DNA from 2 places in the Shewanella sp. SM87 genome. Region 2 is predicted to be linked to the other one. Evidence: predicted binding sites of a transcription regulator. Region 2 holds the regulator's gene; the other holds the start of a gene.

Region 1 (10,607 bases), on a different contig from region 2:
CAATGTGATTAACGTAAAGCCCAAATGGATTTAAATCAACCACAGAAATTTGATGCATAACACGTTAACTAAAAGGGAAAAGTCCACATTAGCTCAATAAAAAAGCCGCAAGATTATTGCGGCTTTAGATTGGGAGAGTATCTAAACACTTAAGGCGAATTACCGATCTGAATTTCTTCAGACTCCTTAGCTTTACCTTGCTCAATAGCAATTTCAACCCTGCGGTTACGGGCACGATTTTCCGGAGAGTCGTTAGGCACAATCGGATTGTTAGACGCCATACCAACCACTTTCATTCGATTAGAATCAAAGCCGCTGACCTGCACTAACTCATGGGCCACTGCCACGGCACGTTTGCTGGATAAATCCCAATTAGAACTATAGAGCTCATCGCTTATTTGCATATCATCCGTGTAACCTGACACTGTGATGACACCTGGCACATCTTTTAACAATTCGCCGACTGAGCGCACCACAGGTTTAAATCGAGGCTGCAGGAAACCTGAGCCAGAAGCAAATGACCCCTTCTCACGTATACGAATAATAATCTGCTGACCTAATGACTCAATTTCAATCGCTCCATCGGTGATCTCTTTATTGAGCTCCTGCGCCATCTTCTTCACTTGCTGATTGATCTTTTCTTGCGCCGCTGCTGCTTCCGCTTTAACCGCATCGGCCACTTCTTGCGCCGTTGCACTCGCTTCGCCACCCCGCTGAGAACCATTTTGCTGCTGCACGCCGCCCGCACTATCGTCTTCACCCGCTTGGAAATCCAATACAGGTTCAGTCATTTCATTCGTTTGCTGGTTAATGATTTCAATCGGAGTCGGATCGGGGCGACCGGGTCTAAATTCTAAGGCAATGACAGAAGTCCCTTTCGGGATGTCTTTAACTTCCACCTTATTTTGCACACCAAAGGCATACTTCATTGAGCCCGCGATCTGCTTAAACTTCATCACGTCCATTTCAGAAAATGATAATAACAATACGAAGAAACACATCAACAGCGACATCAAGTCGGCAAATGTTGCCAACCAGAGCGGTGCTCCGGGCGGTGGACAATTGCACTTAGCCATGGGCTACTCTCCGTCCGTTGTATCGATTTTACGATTTTTTTCAGCGAGATAATTTTTCAAAAAGCCTTCAATCACCCGCGGGTTTTGTCCGTCTTGAATCGCCAATACCGCATCCATAATAAGGTTACGATTGAGCATTTCCTCCCCCATCCTGAGCGTTAGCTTATCCGCGATAGGAAGACAAACCATGTTAGCGACCATAGCGCCGTATAATGTGGTTAACAACGCAACAGCCATCGAAGGACCAATAGATTTAGGATCCGCCATATTTGATAACATGGCCACGAGACCAACGAGTGTACCTATCATCCCCATAGCTGGCCCAACATCACCAAAGGCTCTAAATATGCCAATCCCCGTCCGATGACGTTCTTCCGTTAGAGCGATATCCTTCTCTAGAGCTGCACGCACTACTTCACCATCATGACCATCGACCAACATATCGACAGCCTTTTGCATAAAAGTATTGCTAATTTGCGCTTCTTCTAATGCCAAAAACCCCCCTTTACGGGCAGCATCCGCCATAGTCACTGACTGTTCAATCAAGTCTTCTGGTTTATCAATCTTAAATACAAAAGCTTTCAAAGCAATTTTAACGGCGCTTAAAAACTGTTTAAGAGTGAACTTCATCATTACCACGAAGAAGGACCCACCGAACACAATCAGGATCGAGGGCACATCAACGAAAATCATCAAGCCGCCACTGGTCACCATAGCGCCGAGAATAAAACCAAAGGCTCCCACAATTCCGATTATTGTTGCTAAATCCACAACGGCTCCTCAATTTTCGTAATAAACGACATAATACTTACTCTGGGTAAGCAAGAACACTCAGTTATTCTACCGAATAAGATAATCCCACCGACACACATACGAGCCTTGTTTATCCAGTTAAAAATTACCATACAAATGATGATACTATTGTCAGTTATCGGACACACACTAAGCAAGTTTAGCGACAATTTATATTTTCTGGAAAAATTTCAGTAACAAAGCGTGCTATTGAGCAAATATCTTTAGTCTGAATTTGACCCTTACGCCGCCCTGATATACCTTGTGTCCGCTAAATCAAAGGAAACCTGAACGTGGCGAAGAAACCCGAAAATCTTAGTTTTGAAGAATCCCTTGGCGAACTTGAACGCATAGTTGCCGATCTAGAACAAGGCGATATATCCCTCGATGACGCGTTAAAACAATTTGAACGTGGCATCAATCTCGTTCGAAATAGCCAAGCAAAACTCGAACAAGCCCAACAAAAAGTGGCCATTTTACTGAAACAAGACGAAAATGCGCCCCTATCCCCCTATGCCGTTGAGGGCGAATAAGCGTGTTAGTCAGTACCATTCAAGAATATCAACAACGAGTTGATGATCAATTAAAACAGCGTTTTAGTACGCTTGAAGATACAGCTCCCCAATTAAAAGCCGCTATGACTTACGGTGCCTTATTGGGAGGGAAACGCATTCGACCGTTCCTCGTATACAGTGTAGGGCGCATGTTTGGGGTCGAACTTGAAAAGTTAGATGCTTGCGCCGCAGCCATTGAATGTATCCATGCTTATTCATTAATCCACGACGATTTACCCGCCATGGACGATGACGAGCTCCGCCGTGGCCAGCCAACAGTGCATATCGCCTTTAATGAAGCGACGGCCATTTTAGCGGGGGATGCTCTGCAAACCTTAGCCTTTGAAATTGTCACCGAAGCGGTACCAGGGATCAGCAGCGAACAACATATTGCTATGGTAAGAGTATTAGCCAAAGCCTCAGGTTATCGTGGTATGTGTGGAGGCCAAGCGATAGACTTAGCCTCGACCGATAAACATATTGATCTTAACGCGTTAACTCAGCTACATAATATGAAAACTGGCGCCCTTATCAGCTGCGCTGTTGAGTTGGCTTTAATCGCCGCAAACGCGCCAAAAGATCAGTATGCTGCTATGATGGATTTTGCCCGTGCGGTAGGGCTCGCCTTCCAAGTACAAGACGATATCCTTGACATCGTAGCCACCACCGAAGAGCTAGGTAAACCGCAAGGCTCTGATACTGAATCGAATAAGAGTACGTTTCCACAACTACTTGGACTACAAGGTGCACAAGACACCGCCAAACAACTGATCCAAGAGGCACTATCAGCGCTGGCTAAATTGCCATACAATAGCCAGTTAATTGCAGACTTCGCCCGCTATATCATTGAGCGAAGAATATAATAAGAGTCGAAGTATCTCGCTATGAGTTTGGACATTTCTCAGTTTCCCGTGTTGGCGCAGGCCAACACCCCCAATGAGCTCCGCCAGCTTCCTCAGGCACTTTTACCACAAGTAGCCGATGAACTGCGCGAGTTCCTTCTTAAGTCTGTTGGCATGTCCAGCGGACATTTTGCCTCTGGGCTCGGCACAGTAGAACTCACTGTGGCACTGCACTATGTCTACAATACCCCCTTTGATCGACTGATCTGGGACGTAGGCCATCAAGCCTATCCCCATAAAATTCTCACGGGTCGACGTGACAAGATGCACACCATTCGGCAAAAAGATGGCTTACATCCTTTCCCATGGCGTGAAGAAAGTGAATACGACACTTTCAGCGTTGGCCATTCAGGCACGTCGATTAGCGCCGCGCTGGCGATGGCGATAGCTGCAGAAAAAGAGCAAGCAGGTCGTAAAGTGGTCGCTGTCATCGGCGATGGCGCTATGACCGGCGGCATGGTGTTTGAAGCAATGAACCACGCGGGCGACTTGCACAATGACATGCTCGTGGTACTGAACGACAACGAAATGTCGATTTCAGAAAATGTCGGCGCCCTCAACAATCATTTAGCACAACTGATGTCAGGCCGTTTCTACACCACACTGCGCGAAGGCGGCAAAAAAGTGTTAAAAGGTATGCCAGTCATCAAAGAAATGGCCAAGCGCACTGAGGAACACCTCAAAGGTATGGTCGTTCCTGGCACTCTATTTGAAGAGTTAGGTTTCAACTACATAGGTCCTATCGATGGCCACGACGTAGACGCTCTGGTCGAGACCATGCGCAATATGCGTAATCTGAAAGGTCCACAGGTGCTGCACATCATGACCAAAAAAGGTCGTGGTTATGAACCTGCTGAAAAAGATCCTATCGGTTGGCATGCTGTGCCTAAGTTTGACCCATCGCTATTTAAAAAGCCGGCCACCAAACCCGGTTTACCGACCTTTTCTCAAGTCTTCGGTAAATGGTTGTGCGACATTGCCGAACAAGATGAGAAAGTGTTAGCGATTACTCCTGCGATGCGTGAGGGGTCTGGCATGGTGGAGTTTTCCCAGCGCTTCCCGAAACAATATTTTGATGCAGCGATTGCCGAGCAGCATGCGGTCACCTTAGCGGCGGGTTTTGCCTGCGAAGGTTTCAAGCCTGTAGTCGCGATTTACTCGACTTTCCTGCAACGCGCCTATGATCAGCTTATTCACGATGTCGCACTACAACAATTGCCCGTGTTATTTGCCATTGACCGTGGCGGTATCGTCGGTGCCGATGGTCCAACCCACCAAGGTGCATTCGATTTAAGTTTTATGCGTTGTATCCCTAATATGGTGATCATGGCGCCGTCCGATGAAAACGAATGTCGTCAAATGCTCTACACTGGCTATTGCTATGATGCGGGCCCAAGTGCGGTGCGTTACCCAAGAGGTAGTGCCACGGGAGCGATGCAAGTCGAGTCCATGACTGCGTTGCCAATTGGTAAAGGTGTCATTAAGCGCATAGGTAAGCGTATTGCCATACTTAACTTTGGTACCTTGCTCGCATCGGCATTAACCGCTGCCGAAAGCTTAGATGCGACGGTTGTCGATATGCGCTTTGTGAAACCACTTGATGTTGATCTGATAAAAGAAATGGCACTAACCCATGAAGTGTTAGTCACTGTGGAGGAAAATGCCATTATAGGCGGTGCGGGTGCCGGAGTGCTTGAACAGCTTCAAAAGCTAAAAATGCCTAAAGCCGTACTCCAAATTGGTTTGCCAGACGAGTTCATTAAACATGGCTCGCCAGAGGAAGTCATCCACGACTTGCAACTGGATGCCGAAGGCATACTGGCGCAAATCAATGCTTATCTAGCGCAATAGGCTGAACTGGCTTATCTCGTTAAGACGCTAAATGTTATCAATAAAAAATTCCGCCCATAAAAAAAGGACTGCAATTGCAGTCCTTTTTTGTTGCTGTCTGTTATAACAGCGGCTGATCCAATAAAGCTTAAGCTTCGATATCTATCGTCGCAGTTTCTTGGTTTGGGCCACCCTGTGACACCATCACCATCGCAGGGCGCAGCAAGCGACTGTTCAGCTCATAACCCTTTTGCATCACCAACATCACAGTGTTCGCAGGGAACTCGGCGCTTGGCTGCATGCCAATCGCTTGATGTTGATCAGGGTTAAATGACTGACCTTGTGGATCAATTTGCTTAACACCAAATTTAGCCACCGCAGTGAGTAAGCTTTTTTGAGTTAACTCAACACCTTGATAAATCGCTTTAGTCGCTTCATCTTCTGGGTTTGTCCCCATTAGCGCGCGCTCCATGTTATCAAGCACAGGCAAAAGTTCATTGGCGAACTTTTCCAAGGCAAACTTGTTCGCCTTTTCCACATCCATTGCCGCACGACGACGAATGTTATCGACCTCGGCTGCGGCGCGGATGACTGAATCCTTCTGCTCTTCAACTTTCGCCAAAGCTTCAGCGAGTAACTGTTCCAGCTCTTCAATACGGAAATTGGCCTGGGTAAGCTCATCGATCAGACTTGCTTCTGCGGTAGATACTTCAGACTCTACACCCTCTTGGATCAGATCCTGTTCTGCTTTAATCGATTCGTTGCTCATTTTCACTCCAGCTAAAAATGCTTTGTTTCTGAAATACTCTGGGCATATTATGGGGATCAATTTTGACGTTTCAAGGCCTAAGGCCAGATCTAGCATAAATATGACCACAAAGTTTCATACTATCGGCCTTATCGGCAAACCTCACCACCAAGGGACCAACCAAACCTTAAAGCGTCTACATTATTGGCTGACAATGCAGGGCTTTGAAGTCTTAGTGGAAGAGCGTGTTGCTACCGAATTAGGACCCAATATCATAGCGGTCGATTTACTAGAAATTGGCGCGCGTTGCGACTTAGCCATAGTCGTCGGTGGTGACGGTAACATGCTCGGCGCGGCAAGGGTATTAGCCCGCTTCGATTTAGGCGTGATTGGGGTTAACCGCGGCAATTTAGGCTTTTTAACCGATCTGCCGCCCGATGCCTTCGAAGAGGCGCTCGCCAAGGTACTCGATGGAGAGTTCGATACCGAGCATAGATTCTTACTCGAAGCCGAAGTCTATCGCCACGGTATGCTCAAGGCGAGCAACACCGCCGTCAACGAAGCCGTACTCCATCCGGGTAAAATTGCCCACATGATTGAGTTTGAGGTCTATATTGACGATCAGTTCATGTACAGCCAACGTGCCGACGGCATGATAGTGTCAACGCCTACCGGTTCAACGGCCTACGCCCTCTCCGCTGGCGGCGCTATTCTGACGCCTAATTTACAGGCCCTAATCTTAGTACCTATGTTCCCGCACACTTTGTCGTGCCGCCCGATTGTTGTCGATGCGTGCAGCACCATAAAAATGGTTGTGTCACCTGAAAATGGCGAAAACCTCGAAGTCAGCTGTGATGGCCACGTGCATTTAGCCGTGTTACCCGGCGATGAAATCATAGTGCGCCGCAGCTCTGAACGTTTACGGCTTATTCATCCTAAAGGACACAACTATTTCCACGTGCTGCGGACCAAATTAGGCTGGGGCAGCAAGTTGTTTTAAGTCTGTATCTTTGGGCTAAATCACCAATAAAAGAGACATATCACGTCTCTTTTTTATTTTGTAAATTTAACCTAGAAGGTTGCGATTAAAGCCTTATCTTTTCCCCTGCACAGTCTTTGGTGAACTTTTTAGCACTTCTCACAAACGACTAATATTCGCATTAATGGCGTTTAAGCATTAATGACACTAACCAGTTTGATAAAAGTTCAAACAGTATTTTTTAGTTTTGTTACTTAAAATTTCGGCTTCAATTTCACCCTGTTCTCTCAATTTCCCCTCTTAACCCATTAGAAGCGGTCACTTTTTATTTCAACTTTTCTGTTGTTCTCTCAATATACTTGAATATTTTGGCTGGCTGTTCGCTCAAATAAACTGAAATTAAATTAAATTAAATTAAACAATGGTTATAAAATTTCATATTAAAGTAAAATTCATTAAGTGATATCCATCACAATAAAATCCCACCATTCTAAAAGGTGCTCTAGATCACTATAAAAAACCATTCCAAAATGGACATATTAGGCAAATATTACAATAGCTTGATAAAAATAGAAGTAAATGAGTTAATCCAGCCACAACAATCTATGCGACCTTAATCACACCTTAAAAATGACTGAAAAAACCAATAACAGACTATTAATGAAATAAATGGATCAGTTAATTGCAATAATGACGATGAATATGAGTGATAGCTCTACTTTTAATAACCAGAAAAACAACAAATTTAATTTAATATAACCAAAGTAGATATACACCCAACAGTCTAAGTGATCATTGTCACATATAAGAAAATCCCCCGAGAGAAGCACCCCGCAGCACTGTAAATTAGCATTTCATATAACAGCCAAGATGATCTAGATCATATTAGTCAAGCTCACAATAGCGTCTAGTACACAACACAGAATGTCGAGACCGTAAGTACTTGCAGTATTAACTGCTGATTTATTGGTCTGGGAAGTCGACATGAAGGCAGATGAAAAATCCTAATATCAATAATAAGACAGACCACTTTATGAAGAGGCAAGCATGACAATACTTCAACTCCTCGCTAGCTTGACGCCAGTGCTCAGTGTAATGCTATTTCTAGTGTTACTCAGAATGCCTGCATCTAAGGCTATGCCTATCTCCATGATAATCACAGCGCTCGCCGCCGTGTTTATTTGGCAAATGGATACCACATTACTGGCGGCATCGGTCCTCGAAGGACTGCTCTCAGCCATCACACCGTTAACTATCATTTTTGGTGCCGTATTCCTACTCAATACCCTGAAATACTCAGGTGCCATGGACACTATCCGTGCTGGGTTTACTAACATCAGTGCCGATGCCCGTGTACAAGTCATCATCATCTGTTGGTTATTCGGTGCCTTTATTGAAGGTAGTGCTGGTTTTGGTACTCCCGCAGCCATTGGCGCACCACTACTGGTATTGCTTGGTGTACCACCCGTTGCCGCAGCTGTCGTGGCTTTAATTGCTGACTCGGCCTGTGTATCCTTCGGTGCGATTGGTCTACCCGTACTTTTTGGGATGGAACAGGGTCTGATCCAAGGTGGCGTGAGCATGGCGGCGGAGCAATTTGCTGCCCATGGCGGTAACTATGCTGGTTATGCTCGATATATCGTCATGCATATGATCACTATCGATTTAATCACAGGTTCATTAATTCCTCTCGTAATGGTGACCATGCTGACAGGATTCTTTGGTCGCAATAAATCCTTTAAGGAAGGCTTAGCAATTTGGAAATTTGCGATTTTCTCAGGTCTTGCCTTTACCGTCCCCGCATGGATCATCAACTACCTTGCAGGCCCAGAATTCCCTTCGGTTATCGGTTCACTGATCGGTATGGCCTTAGTGATCCCCGTTGCGCGTAAAGGCTACTTACTGCCTAAAACGCCATGGAATGATTTCGCAGAGAATGACAGTCAAGAAAGCGGAAAAGTCGAAACAACGGCTAAGTTTTCCCAAATTGCCGCTTGGACACCTTACATCATCATGGCTGCGCTTTTGGTACTGTCGCGTACAGTGGCACCGTTAAAAGCATGGTTATCAAGCTTTAACATCAGCTGGACAGGCCTAATGGGCACTGAGCTTAAAGCCAGCTTCGCAACCTTATATGCACCAGGTGCCTTCTTTGTTGCCGTGTGTATTCTAGGTTTCTTCCTGTTCAAAATGAAAAGCCCTGCGATTCAGCAAACGGTCGGTGTTTCATGTAAGTCCATGTTGCCAACCATTATTTCATTAGGCGCATCAGTGCCTATGGTGAAAATCTTCTTAAACTCAGGCGCGAATGGTGCAGGTCTTGCCTCAATGCCTGTCGCTTTAGCGGATATGTTGGCAGGTTCCATGGGCGCAGTGTGGGCTTGGATGGCGCCTATCGTGGGGATTTTTGGTGCCTTCTTATCGGGTTCAGCCACCTTCTCAAACATGATGTTCTCCAGCCTTCAATACAGCGTGGCCGACAATATTGGCATGAACCACACACTGGTATTGGCACTACAAGGTATCGGTGCAAACGCCGGTAACATGATGTGCGTAATGAACGTGGTTGCCGCTGCAACAGTAGTGGGTATGGCAGGTAGAGAATCAGAAATTATCCGTAAAACAATGCCTGTTGCCATTGGTTATGCCTTACTGGCGGGCACAATAGCTACCCTGTGGGGTGGATTCTAAGCCGTTTTATTTTATTGAATGCCCGAAGTCACTCCCAGTGACTTCGGCTTTAATCTATTAATAAAGAGAATGATGCTATGTCGATTAACTATAAACTGGTCATCGATGATCTAAGAACGCAATTAGGTGATCATCCCGTGACGGATGATCCCGTTCGCCGTTTTGCCTGGTCCACCGATGCAAGCTACTTCAGGATAGTCCCAGAAGTGGTTGTCCATGCAGAAACCCTAGAACAGGTAAAGCTCACATTAGCCGTTGCCCGTAAGCATGATGCACCCGTCACGTTTAGGGCCGCTGGAACCAGTTTATCTGGCCAAGCTATCGGTGAAGGTATTTTGTTGATCCTTGGCCATGATGGTTTTAGAAAGATTGAAGTCAGTAGCGATGCCAAACAAATCACCTTAGGTGCGGCTGTCATTGGTTCCGACGCTAACGCCGTACTCGCGCCGCTTAACCGCAAAATTGGTCCCGATCCCGCCACCATAGGCTCCGCCAAAATTGGTGGTATTGTGGCAAACAATGCTTCGGGAATGTGCTGTGGTACTGCGCAAAACAGTTACCAAACTATCGCTTCCGCGAAACTTCTTTTTGCAGATGGTACTGAACTCGATACAGGCTGTGAAAAATCAAAAGCTGCCTTTGTTAAATCCCATGGAAAAATACTGGATGCGCTGACAGAACTGTCGCACATGACTCGCCATAACACAGTGTTAGCGGACAGAATTCGTAAAAAGTATTCCATTAAAAATACCACCGGCTACGGCATCAATTCGTTACTCGATTTTACCGACCCATTTGACATCATCAACCACTTAATGGTGGGGATGGAAGGCACCTTAGCCTTTATTAATGAAGTCACTTATCACACAGTGAATGAGGCTAAATTTAAAGCCTCAGCTATGGCCGTATTCCATAATATGGAAGATGCCGCACGAGCCATACCACTGATAAACGGTGAAAGCGTTTCTGCTGCTGAACTCCTTGATTGGCCATCAATCAAAGCAGTAACGGGCAAGCCTGGCATGCCAGATTGGT
Region 2 (10,607 bases):
GGCAAGAAAAACATCAAACAACGAGCCTGGAACCTCTTCAGAATCAATACCTAAGTAATAACCTAACGAAGCATGTGGATCGGTATCTATCATAAGAACACGCTTACCACGCTTAGCTAAAGTTCCCGCTAAACTCGCTACCGTCGTGGTTTTACCTACGCCACCTTTTTGATTCGCTATGGTCCAGACTTTCAAGAAGTGACCCCTATCTATACTGGTTAATACGCTAATGAACTAGAAAATTGTGAGTTCACAAATTCTAAAAATTACTGCTCTTTTCTGGTCGTGACTCGAATGCCGCCATTGGGCAAACTAATCACTTTGACACCATCGGCATTCTCAGATATCACCACGGGCAGCATCTCTGCATTTTGGGTTGCAATTGTCTGAGAAACAGCTTTAACCTCTTTTTCTGGCGCTTGAAGCTGTTTAGGAATAGAGGATTCCAGATTAGTTTTTTCCTTCGCCGTATCTATTTCAGTATCTGGTTTGCCTAGCAAAGGCGGAATGCTATTTTGTACTGGCTCAGGACCAATCGCTACAGCCTTCTGCTCACCCGGAGCCGCTAATTGCAACATTGCTTTAGTCTGATCTGGATGAGACGCTAACCAAGTTGCAATAGCCTCTGCCTGTTCGTCAGGTACCATTAACAGCACCTGAGTCGATTCCAAACGTTTTACATCCGACTGCAGCAAACTATTCTTACGCTTGTAATCAAGGCTTAAGGCACCAAGAACCAAAATGGCTATGCCCATCAACAAGATGATGAGCACACTATTTGTGCTCATCGGATATTGATTTTTAGACACGAACAGACTCTTTTAAAATACATTCGGCCATGTTGTCTAAGGCTATCGACTGGGTGGCAATCCCAGCACTCGCAACGGCTTGTGGCATACCATAAACCACACAACTGGCTTCATCTTGCGCCCAAATGGTTGCGCCTACAGCTTTCAACATCCGCGCGCCTTCTCTGCCATCCGCCCCCATGCCAGTTAATACAACAGCAAGCACATCACCACTAAAGGCTTTAGAAGCAGAAGCAAAGGTGATATCCACACAGGGCTTATAATTCATATCAGCACTGCCTGCGATAACTTTTAATCGGCCACTTGCTCCAGTACGTTCAACCATCATTTGCATACCACCTGGCGCTAAATATGCGCAACCCGGTTTAAGAAGATCGCCATTAGCGGCCTCTTTCACTTCAATCTTACATAAGCCATTTAAACGACTCGCAAATGCAGGGGTAAAAGCAGCAGGCATATGCTGGATTAATAGAATAGGATGCGGATAGTTTGCCGGAAACTGCGTGAGTATTTTTTGCAGCGCAACCGGACCACCAGTAGATGTACCGATCAGCAATAATTTATACTGCTTACCACTTGCACGAATCGTCGTTGCCGTTGAGGTTCTAACAGGAGCTGCGACAGGCGTATGAGCCGATATACTCGTTGTACCTAAAACGCTACCTGTTGGACGCGCGCTAGGTGTTGGCGCGACCACAGGACGTGCAATCGGACGAAACATTCTGCGTCGTCCCAATGCCTTAACTCTTTGTTGCAACAATAAAATGGCATCATCTTTGTTGGTCGCAATATCTTCAAAACGTTTAGGTAGAAAATCTAATGCACCAGCATCTAAAGCGTCTAACGTTGCTTTAGCGCCATCATGGGTTAAAGAAGAAAACATCAAGATCGGAGTCGGACACTTAGCCATGATTTCACGAACAGCAGTAATACCATCCATGACAGGCATCTCAATATCCATAGTGATAACTTGGGGATTAAGCTCAGCAGCCAACTTCACCGCTTCGGCCCCATTTGAGGCCGTCGCGATCACTTCCAGTTCAGGATCTTGATTGACTATTTCACTAACACGTCGTCTGAAAAAACTTGAGTCATCAACGACTAATACTTTAATGGCCATTCCATTCCTTAGCTTGGAAACTAATTCTTACTTTTCGCATAATGCTTTAGCAATCCAGGAACATCTAAGATCAGTGCAATACCACCATCCGATGTAATTGTCGCACCAGCCATCCCAGGTGTGCCATGTAACATAGCGCCAAGAGGTTTAATAACGACCTCTTCTTGTCCTATTAAGGCATCCACTACAAAACCAATTTGCATCATGCCTAATTGCACGATAACCACATGACCATGCTTTTTATCGCCATGTTTAAAAGTCGTTTTGTTTCTATGTAGCCAGTGTTCCAAATAGAACAAAGGTACGGCCTTATTACGTACTATGACAGTCAGTTGCCCATCAACTATATTGGTTTTTGTAAGATCGAGATGGAAAATCTCATTCACGCTAGATAGAGGTAATGCAAACACTTGTTTAGCGACATCGACCATTAAGGTAGGCATAATCGCCAGTGTTAACGGTACTTTAATCTCAAGTATCGTTCCCTTACCTTTCATGGAATCAATATGTACAGTGCCATTCAGCTGGGTGATACGAGTTTTTACCACGTCCATCCCAACACCACGACCTGAAATATCTGAAATCTCAACTTTAGTTGAAAAACCTGGTGCAAAAATCAAATTATAGGCTTCGCTGTCTGTCATCCGCGAAGCAGAATCTTCATCGAGCACACCACGATTTATGGCGATTTTTTTGAGTTTTTCAGGATCCATGCCTGCGCCATCGTCTTCGATTTTCAGCAGTATATGGTCGCCTTCCTGACTTGCTGATAAGGTAATCGTTCCCGTTCTTGGCTTACCACTAGCTTCACGCTCATTTGGCATCTCGATACCATGGTCAACAGAGTTACGCACTAAGTGGACGAGTGGATCGGCAAGCGCTTCAACGAGGTTTTTATCTAAGTCAGTTTCTTCACCGACCATGATCAAATCAATTTCTTTGTTTAGTGTGCGAGCAAGATCACGTACCACCCGAGGGAAACGACCAAACACTTTCTTGATCGGTTGCATACGGGTTTTCATCACAGCGCCTTGCAAATCGGCAGTAACGAGATCTAAGTTCGCGAGAGCTTTCGACATCTCCTCATCATCACGGCTGATGCCTAAGCTCACCAATCGATTACGCACTAACACTAACTCACCCACCATATTCATTATCTGGTCGAGTCGTGCGGTATCTACACGTACTGTTGTTTCACCCTGAGGCACATTCGCAGAGCTAGCCTTAGCAGGTGCTTTATCGACAACCGCAATTTCCACCTTAGGTTTTGCAGCAACGACTGGAGCAGGAGCTGTTACTGCGGCTTTAACTGGCGCAGGAGCATGTGGTGCAGCAGTAGGTGCTACAGTCGAAACAGGGGGCGTAGGCGCTTTAACTTCGGCTTTCGCAGGTGCTCCGCCTTTCCCATGGAGTTCATCGAGTAATCGTTCAAACTCATCATCGGTAATTTCATCAGCATCTACAATCGGTTGAGGCGCAGGTGTTGCCACAACCTTAGGCTTAACGAGCACTTCAGCCTCAGCTTTAAATTTACCTGAGCCATGAAGTTCATCCAGTAACGCCTCGAACTCATCATCAGTGATGTCATCACCTGATGTTGAAGGTGTTTTAATTGGTGCAGCAGGCTTGACAGCAACAGGCTCAGATACAAATGTGGTAGCAGCGACCGCAGGTCCCTTTCCTGAACCATGAAGCGCATCCAATAAAGCTTCAAATTCAGCATCATTGATATCATCGATACTTGAAGACGTATTTTCAATGGAAGATGAGTTATCACTTATGTCAGCAGGAATTTCTTGAAGGGTAGGAGTATCAATAATGACTTCAACAACAGGTTCTGGCTCTACAACCTTGGCAGAAGCGACTTCAGATGGCAAAGGCGCACCTGAACTGAGCATTTTAAGTCTCGCTAACAAACCTGAATCGGCGGGATCTTGTTGTTCGCCCTGCTGGGTTTGCGCAAACATGGTATTAATTGCATCAACAGCCTGCAAAATAATATCCATCAACTCTGCGTTAACGCTACGCTTGCCTGTCCGCAATAAATCGAAGGTATTCTCAGCCTCATGACAAACATCAACCATGGGAGTTAAGCTAAGAAAGCCAGCACCACCTTTAACGGTATGAAAACCTCGGAAAATGGCGTTCAGCAAGTTAGTATCATCAGGATTATTTTCAAGCGCAACGAGTTGCTCTTGCAGAAGCTCTAAAATTTCACCGGCTTCGATTAAAAAGTCCTGGAGTATCTCTTCATCTACATCAAAGGCCATCAAATTGACTCCCAGTTAGAAACCCAGACTCGATAGAAGATCATCCACTTCGTCTTGACCCGTTACCACATCTTGACGAAGCTCGGCATTCATTATCGGGCCTTCTGCTTCAATATTATTTTTCTGAGCAATCTGACTTTCAATCATAGGTTGCTCACCAAATACCGTCAGCATAGAAACCAGATTACTTTCTACTTCCATTACTAGATCAATAACACGACGTATTATTTGTCCTGTTAAGTCTTGAAAATCTTGCGCCATCAAAATTTGATTAAGCAATTCACGTAATCGAGTCGAGTCATTTGCACTACGAGACATAAGGTCTTGTACATCGTGACAAAGGCCCTTAAATTCAGTCAGCGCTATCTCACGTCGCATTAATCTGTCCCAAGATGGCATGACATTTTGAATATTTACAGTCACGGCATTGGCCAAAGGTAAACATTCTTCAACCGCATCCATGGTTTTATTTGCAGCTTGTTCGGTCATGTCAATAACGTAATTTAAACGTTGCTTGGCATCGGGGATCTCTGTATTGGCTAATTCAGCAAGACGATTATCAACTTGAAAATCCATCAGCGCACTATGAAGTTGCCGAGTTAATTTACCTACTTCTTCGAATAATTCTCGTTGCAGTGGAGCAGCAAGCTCCCGAAATAAATCATCTGCCTGACTTTGCTCACCTGCACTTAATAATTCAACTAAATGCTGAGCTTGCTCGAGCGTGATGAGCCCTGATGTTTGTGACTTCATAGCTCATCCTTGCTCAAGCGAGTCGTTCGAATATTTTATCTAACTTCTCTTTCAGCGTTGCAGCGGTAAAAGGCTTAACCACATAACCATTCACTCCCGCTTGAGCGGCAGCAATAATCTGTTCACGTTTTGCTTCAGCAGTCACCATTAATACGGGTAAATGCTTTAGCGAATCATCAGCGCGAATTGCTTTTAACAGATCGATTCCTTGCATACCAGGCATATTCCAATCTGTAACAACAAAATCAAAATCCCCCTTTTGCAACATCGGCAGGGCTGTTGAGCCATCGTCTGCTTCTTGGGTGTTATTAAACCCCAAGTCTCGCAACAAGTTCTTGATGATACGCCTCATTGTCGAAAAATCGTCAACAATGAGAATCTTCATATTCTTGTCCAAGGTTTCCTCCGGTGAGCTGACATTCTATGCTCGATTAATAATTATACTTATGTCCAGTGCTTGAGTTTAGCTTTCAATCGCAACATTGCCTGACTTAATATCTGGCTAACCCGCGATTCACTGACTTCAAGAATGGCGCCAATCTCTTTTAAATTCAATGCTTCATCGTAGTACAGGGATAACACTAATGCATCTCTTTCAGGCAATAATTTAATTGCATCAACCAGAGCAGAATGAAATTGGTTCTCAGCTAATGCTTCAAATGAATCATCATCGGACCGATCACTCACTGTAAGTATATCCTGAGATACGCCTAAATCTTCTATCCCTATGATTTTTCCGACAGAAACATCGTTAAGAATATGATGGTACTCATCGAGCGTCATATCAAGTTTTTCTGCAATTTCTGTGTCGCGTGCATCACGGCCCAGTTCTTGCTCTAACTCATCAATAGCGTGTGCAACCTTACGATTGTTACGATGAACGGAACGAGGGACCCAGTCGCCACGACGAATTTCATCTAACATGGCTCCACGTATGCGTATGCCGGCGAAGGTTTCAAATTTCGCCCCCTTGCCACCATCAAACTTGGATGATGCTTCTAGTAACCCCATCATCCCAGCTTGGAGTAAATCATCTAACTGCACAGATGCAGGTAGTCTGGCGAGTAAATGATGCGCAATTCTTTTAACCAACGGAGCATACTGTTCAACGATCGACGATTTATTGTCTAAACAAGTATACGCAGCGGCTTTATTCACTCGTTTTTTCCTCTTGAAAATCTGGTCGTTGTACTAAACGCTCAACGAAAAACTCCAAATGCCCACCAGGTTGCTGCGGCACAGGCCAGCTCAAAATTTTATTTGCCAATCCTTGATACGCAATCGCCGCTGGTGATTTAGGATAAGCTTCAATCACCAATTTTTGTTTACGAACTGATTTACGTAAGTTTTCGTCAAATGGAATCGTGGCGACTAATTCAAGTGCAACATCTAAAAATCTGTCGGTCACTTTACTGAGTTTAGCAAATAATTCCATACCTTCGCGTAAACTACGCACCATATTGGCAACTATTTTAAAACGGAACACGCCATGCTCACGGCTGAGAATTTTAATCAGGGCGTAGGCATCGGTAATCGAAGTGGGTTCATCACAAACAACGACTAGCACATCCTGCGAAGCACGTGAGAAACTGAGCACCATATCTGAGATCCCAGCCGCTGTATCTACGACTAGAATATCAAACTGAGTCCGCATCTCACTAAATGCACGGATTAATCCAGCATGTTGCGCCGGGCTTAATTCCACCATCCCCTGTGTTCCTGAGGTGGCTGGTACTATGCCTATCCCCTTTGGACCACGAACGATAATATCGTCAAGCTCTGCATCACCAGAGAGAACATGAGAGAGGTTACGCTCGGCACGAATACCCAGCATGACGTCGACGTTTGCTAAGCCAAGGTCAGCGTCAAGTACCAAGACACGCTTGCCTTTTTCGGCTAATGCCACAGCAGTATTAATAGAAACGCTGGTTTTACCCACGCCTCCTTTGCCACCAGTGACCGCGATTACTTTCACTTTTTCGTTATAGGGTTGATTCATCATACGTAAACCACTTGCTTGATCCAGGGTCATAAATCTACTCAAATGCACAGGCCATATTATCTGACCACGCTGTGTCTTGTAATGATTGTTGTTCTGTACTATCTAACGCTGCGAGTGCCTGCTGGGCTAAATCTAGGGTATCCGCAACTTTCATATCTTCAGGAACTCTTTGTCCATCAGTAATATAACTTAATGGTAATCCGTTTTGGATCAACACACTTAATGCCCCTGCTAACGACACAGATTCATCGAGTTTTGTGAGAACGACACCAGATAGGGGAATGCGTTTAAAATGATTGACTGCATCTTGCAGCACACGGCGCTGCCCTGTCGCAGACAGTACCAGATAACTGCGGATAGGTATCCTGCTATTTGCAGTTAAATTATCAAGTTGCTGGTAAAGGCGCATATCTCGCTGTCCCATGCCAGCCGTATCTATCAATACTAGCTTGCGATTCCTAAACTGATAGAGAATTTGCTCTAATTCATTTAGATCATGAGCTTGCTTTACTGGGCAGCCCATTATTTTGCCATAAGTTGCTAATTGCTCATAGGCTCCGATGCGATAATGATCTGTGGTAATTAAAGCAACATGTTCAGCACCATGATGTGCCGCAAAACGGGCAGCAAGTTTAGCTAATGACGTTGTTTTACCAACGCCAGTAGGACCAACTAATGCAACCACCCCGCCCTGCTTAACAATGTCATCGCCCTGATTATCAAGCATATTAGCGAGACTTTGTGGTAATGCTCTGACTAATTCAGCCGGCGTATAATGCTGGCTCAGCGCGGCTAATTTATTCGCAACCGCAGGGGAGAATTCAGCCTCAAGCAATTTGGCTTCGAGCATAGCACCGACGGGATCGATGCGTTTTTTATGTTCCGTCATCAAGGAGGATACTTGATGTGTCAGTAAATTACGCAATGATGCTAATTCATCACGCATAGCCTCAATATCAGCACTTTGTTTCTGTGATGTTTGTGGCTTTTTATCAAACGAGGAAGGCGCTTCACGACGTTCTGGTTTCACAGCAGTAGGGGCTTGTAAGCCCTTAGCCCATGCAGGTAACTCGGCATCAACTTGCTGATGTGACATTTGTTGATTCAAACGGCTTTGCTGCTTCTCAAGTAAGGCTTGTAATGAATCTGCTGGTGCGGCTGGCTTAGCGCGAGTTTCTACACGAACTGGCTGCTTAGCACCTAGGGACACGAGATCGTCGCTAACGTCCATAAAGGTCGGTGCTGGCGCAGTGGCTGCAGTTTTCGCTTTAGGTTCGTCATAGTCAACGGCAGCGACAATTTCGATGCCACCGTTCACTTTTTTATTTGACATAATGACGGCATCTGAGCCGAGTGTTTCTTTCACTTGGGCCAGTGCGGCGCGCATGTCTTTGGCAAAAAATCGTTTAATCTTCACTTATGCGTCCTCTACTGGCCGACTGCAGATACGATACGTATTTGCTTCTCATCAGGTATTTCTTGATATGAAATGACTCTGAGATTAGGAATAGTATGTTTAACAAAGCGTGACAGCGTCGCGCGTAACATACCTGACGTCAACAATATGGCGGGTTGTCCGACCATTTCTTGCTTCTGAGCCGCATCGGCAAGGGACTGCTGCATGCGTTCTGCAAGACCGGGTTCAATATTAGGACCATCACCACCGGTTGCTTGCATTGACTGATGCAACATCTGTTCCAACTCTGGCGCCAAAGTAATGACGGGGATTTCGAGCTCTGGGCCTGAGATTTCCTGAACTATCATACGTTTCAAAGCGATACGTACAGCGGCAGTCAAGACTTCAGTATCATTGCTCTTAGTGCCATATTCTAACAAAGTTTGCACTATAGTACGCAAGTCTCTAACTGAAACCCCTTCATTTAATAGGTTCTGCATCACTTTTACGACATGTCCTAGTGGCATGATATCTGGAATAAAGCCATCAACCAGCTTAGGTGAGTGCTTCGCAAGCATATCCATCAGTTGTTGCACTTCTTCGTAGCCTAACAACTTAGCGGCATTATTTGTGAGTAATTGACTAATATGAGTTGCAACAACAGTGGCGGCATCGACGACGGTATAACCTAATGTTTGTGCGTGCTCACGTAACTCAGGAGCGATCCATACCGCTTCTAGGCCAAAAGCGGGATCGCGCGTTTCGATACCATCGAGTTTGCCATAGACTTGACCAGGGTTGATCGCCAATTCGCAATCATGACGAATATCTGCCTCTCCGACGACGACGCCCATTAATGAAATGCGATAAGCATTAGGCGATAAATCTAAGTTATCGCGAATATGCACCGCGGGCACTAAGAAGCCTAGTTCTTGGGATAACTTTTTACGTACGCCTTTGATACGGCTCAGTAACTCGCCACCTTGGCCCTTGTCTACCAGAGGGATCAAACGATATCCAACCTCAAGACCAATAGTATCAACATGATGTACATCGTCCCAACCTAGCTCTTTAGGCTCTTTATCTTGTCTTTCTATTGGGCCCGATTTCACTTGTTCTAGCGCTTTAAGACGTTTGTTTTCATTTCGTTTATAAACAAAATAAGCTGCACCAGCAGTCATAAAGGCAAAGCTTAAAAACGCCATGTGTGGCATACCAGGAACAATACCCATGACAAACAGGACTCCGGCGGCGATACCCAATGACTTATGACTGTCAAACATCTGACTCATCATCATTTGGCCCATATCACCCGACTCATTTTGACGAGTCACCATCAAGGCCGCGGCGATTGACAATAATAGACCAGGGATCTGCGCCACTAAACCATCACCGATAGTCAGTAAGGTATAAATTTCAACCGCTTCAGAGAAACTTAAGCCATGCTGCACAATCCCTATGATGAAACCACCTACGATATTGATCACTAAGATCATGATACCGGCAATTGCATCCCCTTTAACGAATTTGGACGCACCGTCCATCGCACCATAGAAATCGGCTTCACGGGTCACTTCAGCACGGCGTAATCTCGCTTGGTCTTGGTTTAAGGTTCCGGCATTTAAATCGGCATCGATTGCCATTTGCTTACCAGGCATAGCATCCAAGGTAAAACGGGCGCTAACTTCTGCGATACGACCTGCACCTTTAGTCACTACCGCAAAGTTGATGATAATCAAAATGATAAAGACCACTAAACCAACGGCATAGTTACCACCGATAACCACAGAACCGAAGGCTTCAATCACCTTACCCGCGGCATCACCGCCATTATGACCCTCAAGTAAAACCACACGAGTAGAGGCAACGTTGAGCGCAAGACGTAATAACGTCGCCACCAGTAACACAGTTGGGAAGGCAGCAAAATCTAAGGGTCTATCGGTATAAATAGCCACCAGCAATACGATGAGAGCTAACGCAATGTTGAATGAAAAGAGTATGTCTAATAGAAATGGAGGGATAGGTAAAACAATCATGGCCAATGCAGCAAGCACAACCACCGGCGTGCCAATGCCTTTAAAAGTGCTGAGCCTAATTTGTTTTACTTGACCAAGAGTCGCTTTAACATCCATTCGCTATAACCTAAACTTTGACGTGTAATAGCATAAAGCAAAAAACGCGCCAACAAGATTAAAGCCATTAATGAAGGAAAGATATGTACTGTGACTGATTGATATACATAAAATTAGCTATAAAA

Evidence for each region. The regulator FliA, encoded in region 2, starts transcription of late flagellar genes. The targets are predictions, from matches to a motif close to CTAAAGNTNNNNNNNNNNNNGCCGATA.
Region 1: pomA (flagellar motor protein PomA) is a predicted target of FliA. The motif match lies at 2,006-2,032, and genes of this name have one in related genera.

What each region holds. Positions count from the first base shown of each region.
Region 1 covers NZ_JAKKSC010000003.1:7,721-18,327, reverse strand. Annotated here, with positions in the region: gene L5M11_RS03115 (flagellar motor protein MotB) at 150-1,076, opposite strand; gene pomA (flagellar motor protein PomA) at 1,080-1,847, opposite strand; gene xseB (exodeoxyribonuclease VII small subunit) at 2,162-2,401, shown strand; gene ispA ((2E,6E)-farnesyl diphosphate synthase) at 2,404-3,285, shown strand; gene dxs (1-deoxy-D-xylulose-5-phosphate synthase) at 3,307-5,175, shown strand; gene grpE (nucleotide exchange factor GrpE) at 5,303-5,923, opposite strand; gene nadK (NAD(+) kinase) at 6,024-6,902, shown strand; gene L5M11_RS03080 (L-lactate permease) at 7,929-9,572, shown strand; gene L5M11_RS03075 (FAD-binding and (Fe-S)-binding domain-containing protein) at 9,650-10,607, shown strand, end outside.
Region 2 covers NZ_JAKKSC010000001.1:166,058-176,664, forward strand. Annotated here, with positions in the region: gene L5M11_RS00760 (ParA family protein) at 1-195, opposite strand, end outside; gene L5M11_RS00765 (membrane anchored protein in chemotaxis locus) at 267-788, opposite strand; gene L5M11_RS00770 (chemotaxis response regulator protein-glutamate methylesterase) at 802-1,929, opposite strand; gene L5M11_RS00775 (chemotaxis protein CheA) at 1,950-4,199, opposite strand; gene L5M11_RS00780 (protein phosphatase CheZ) at 4,215-4,952, opposite strand; gene cheY (chemotaxis response regulator CheY) at 4,966-5,349, opposite strand; gene L5M11_RS00790 (RNA polymerase sigma factor FliA) at 5,397-6,110, opposite strand; gene L5M11_RS00795 (MinD/ParA family protein) at 6,103-6,984, opposite strand; gene flhF (flagellar biosynthesis protein FlhF) at 6,989-8,371, opposite strand; gene flhA (flagellar biosynthesis protein FlhA) at 8,383-10,482, opposite strand.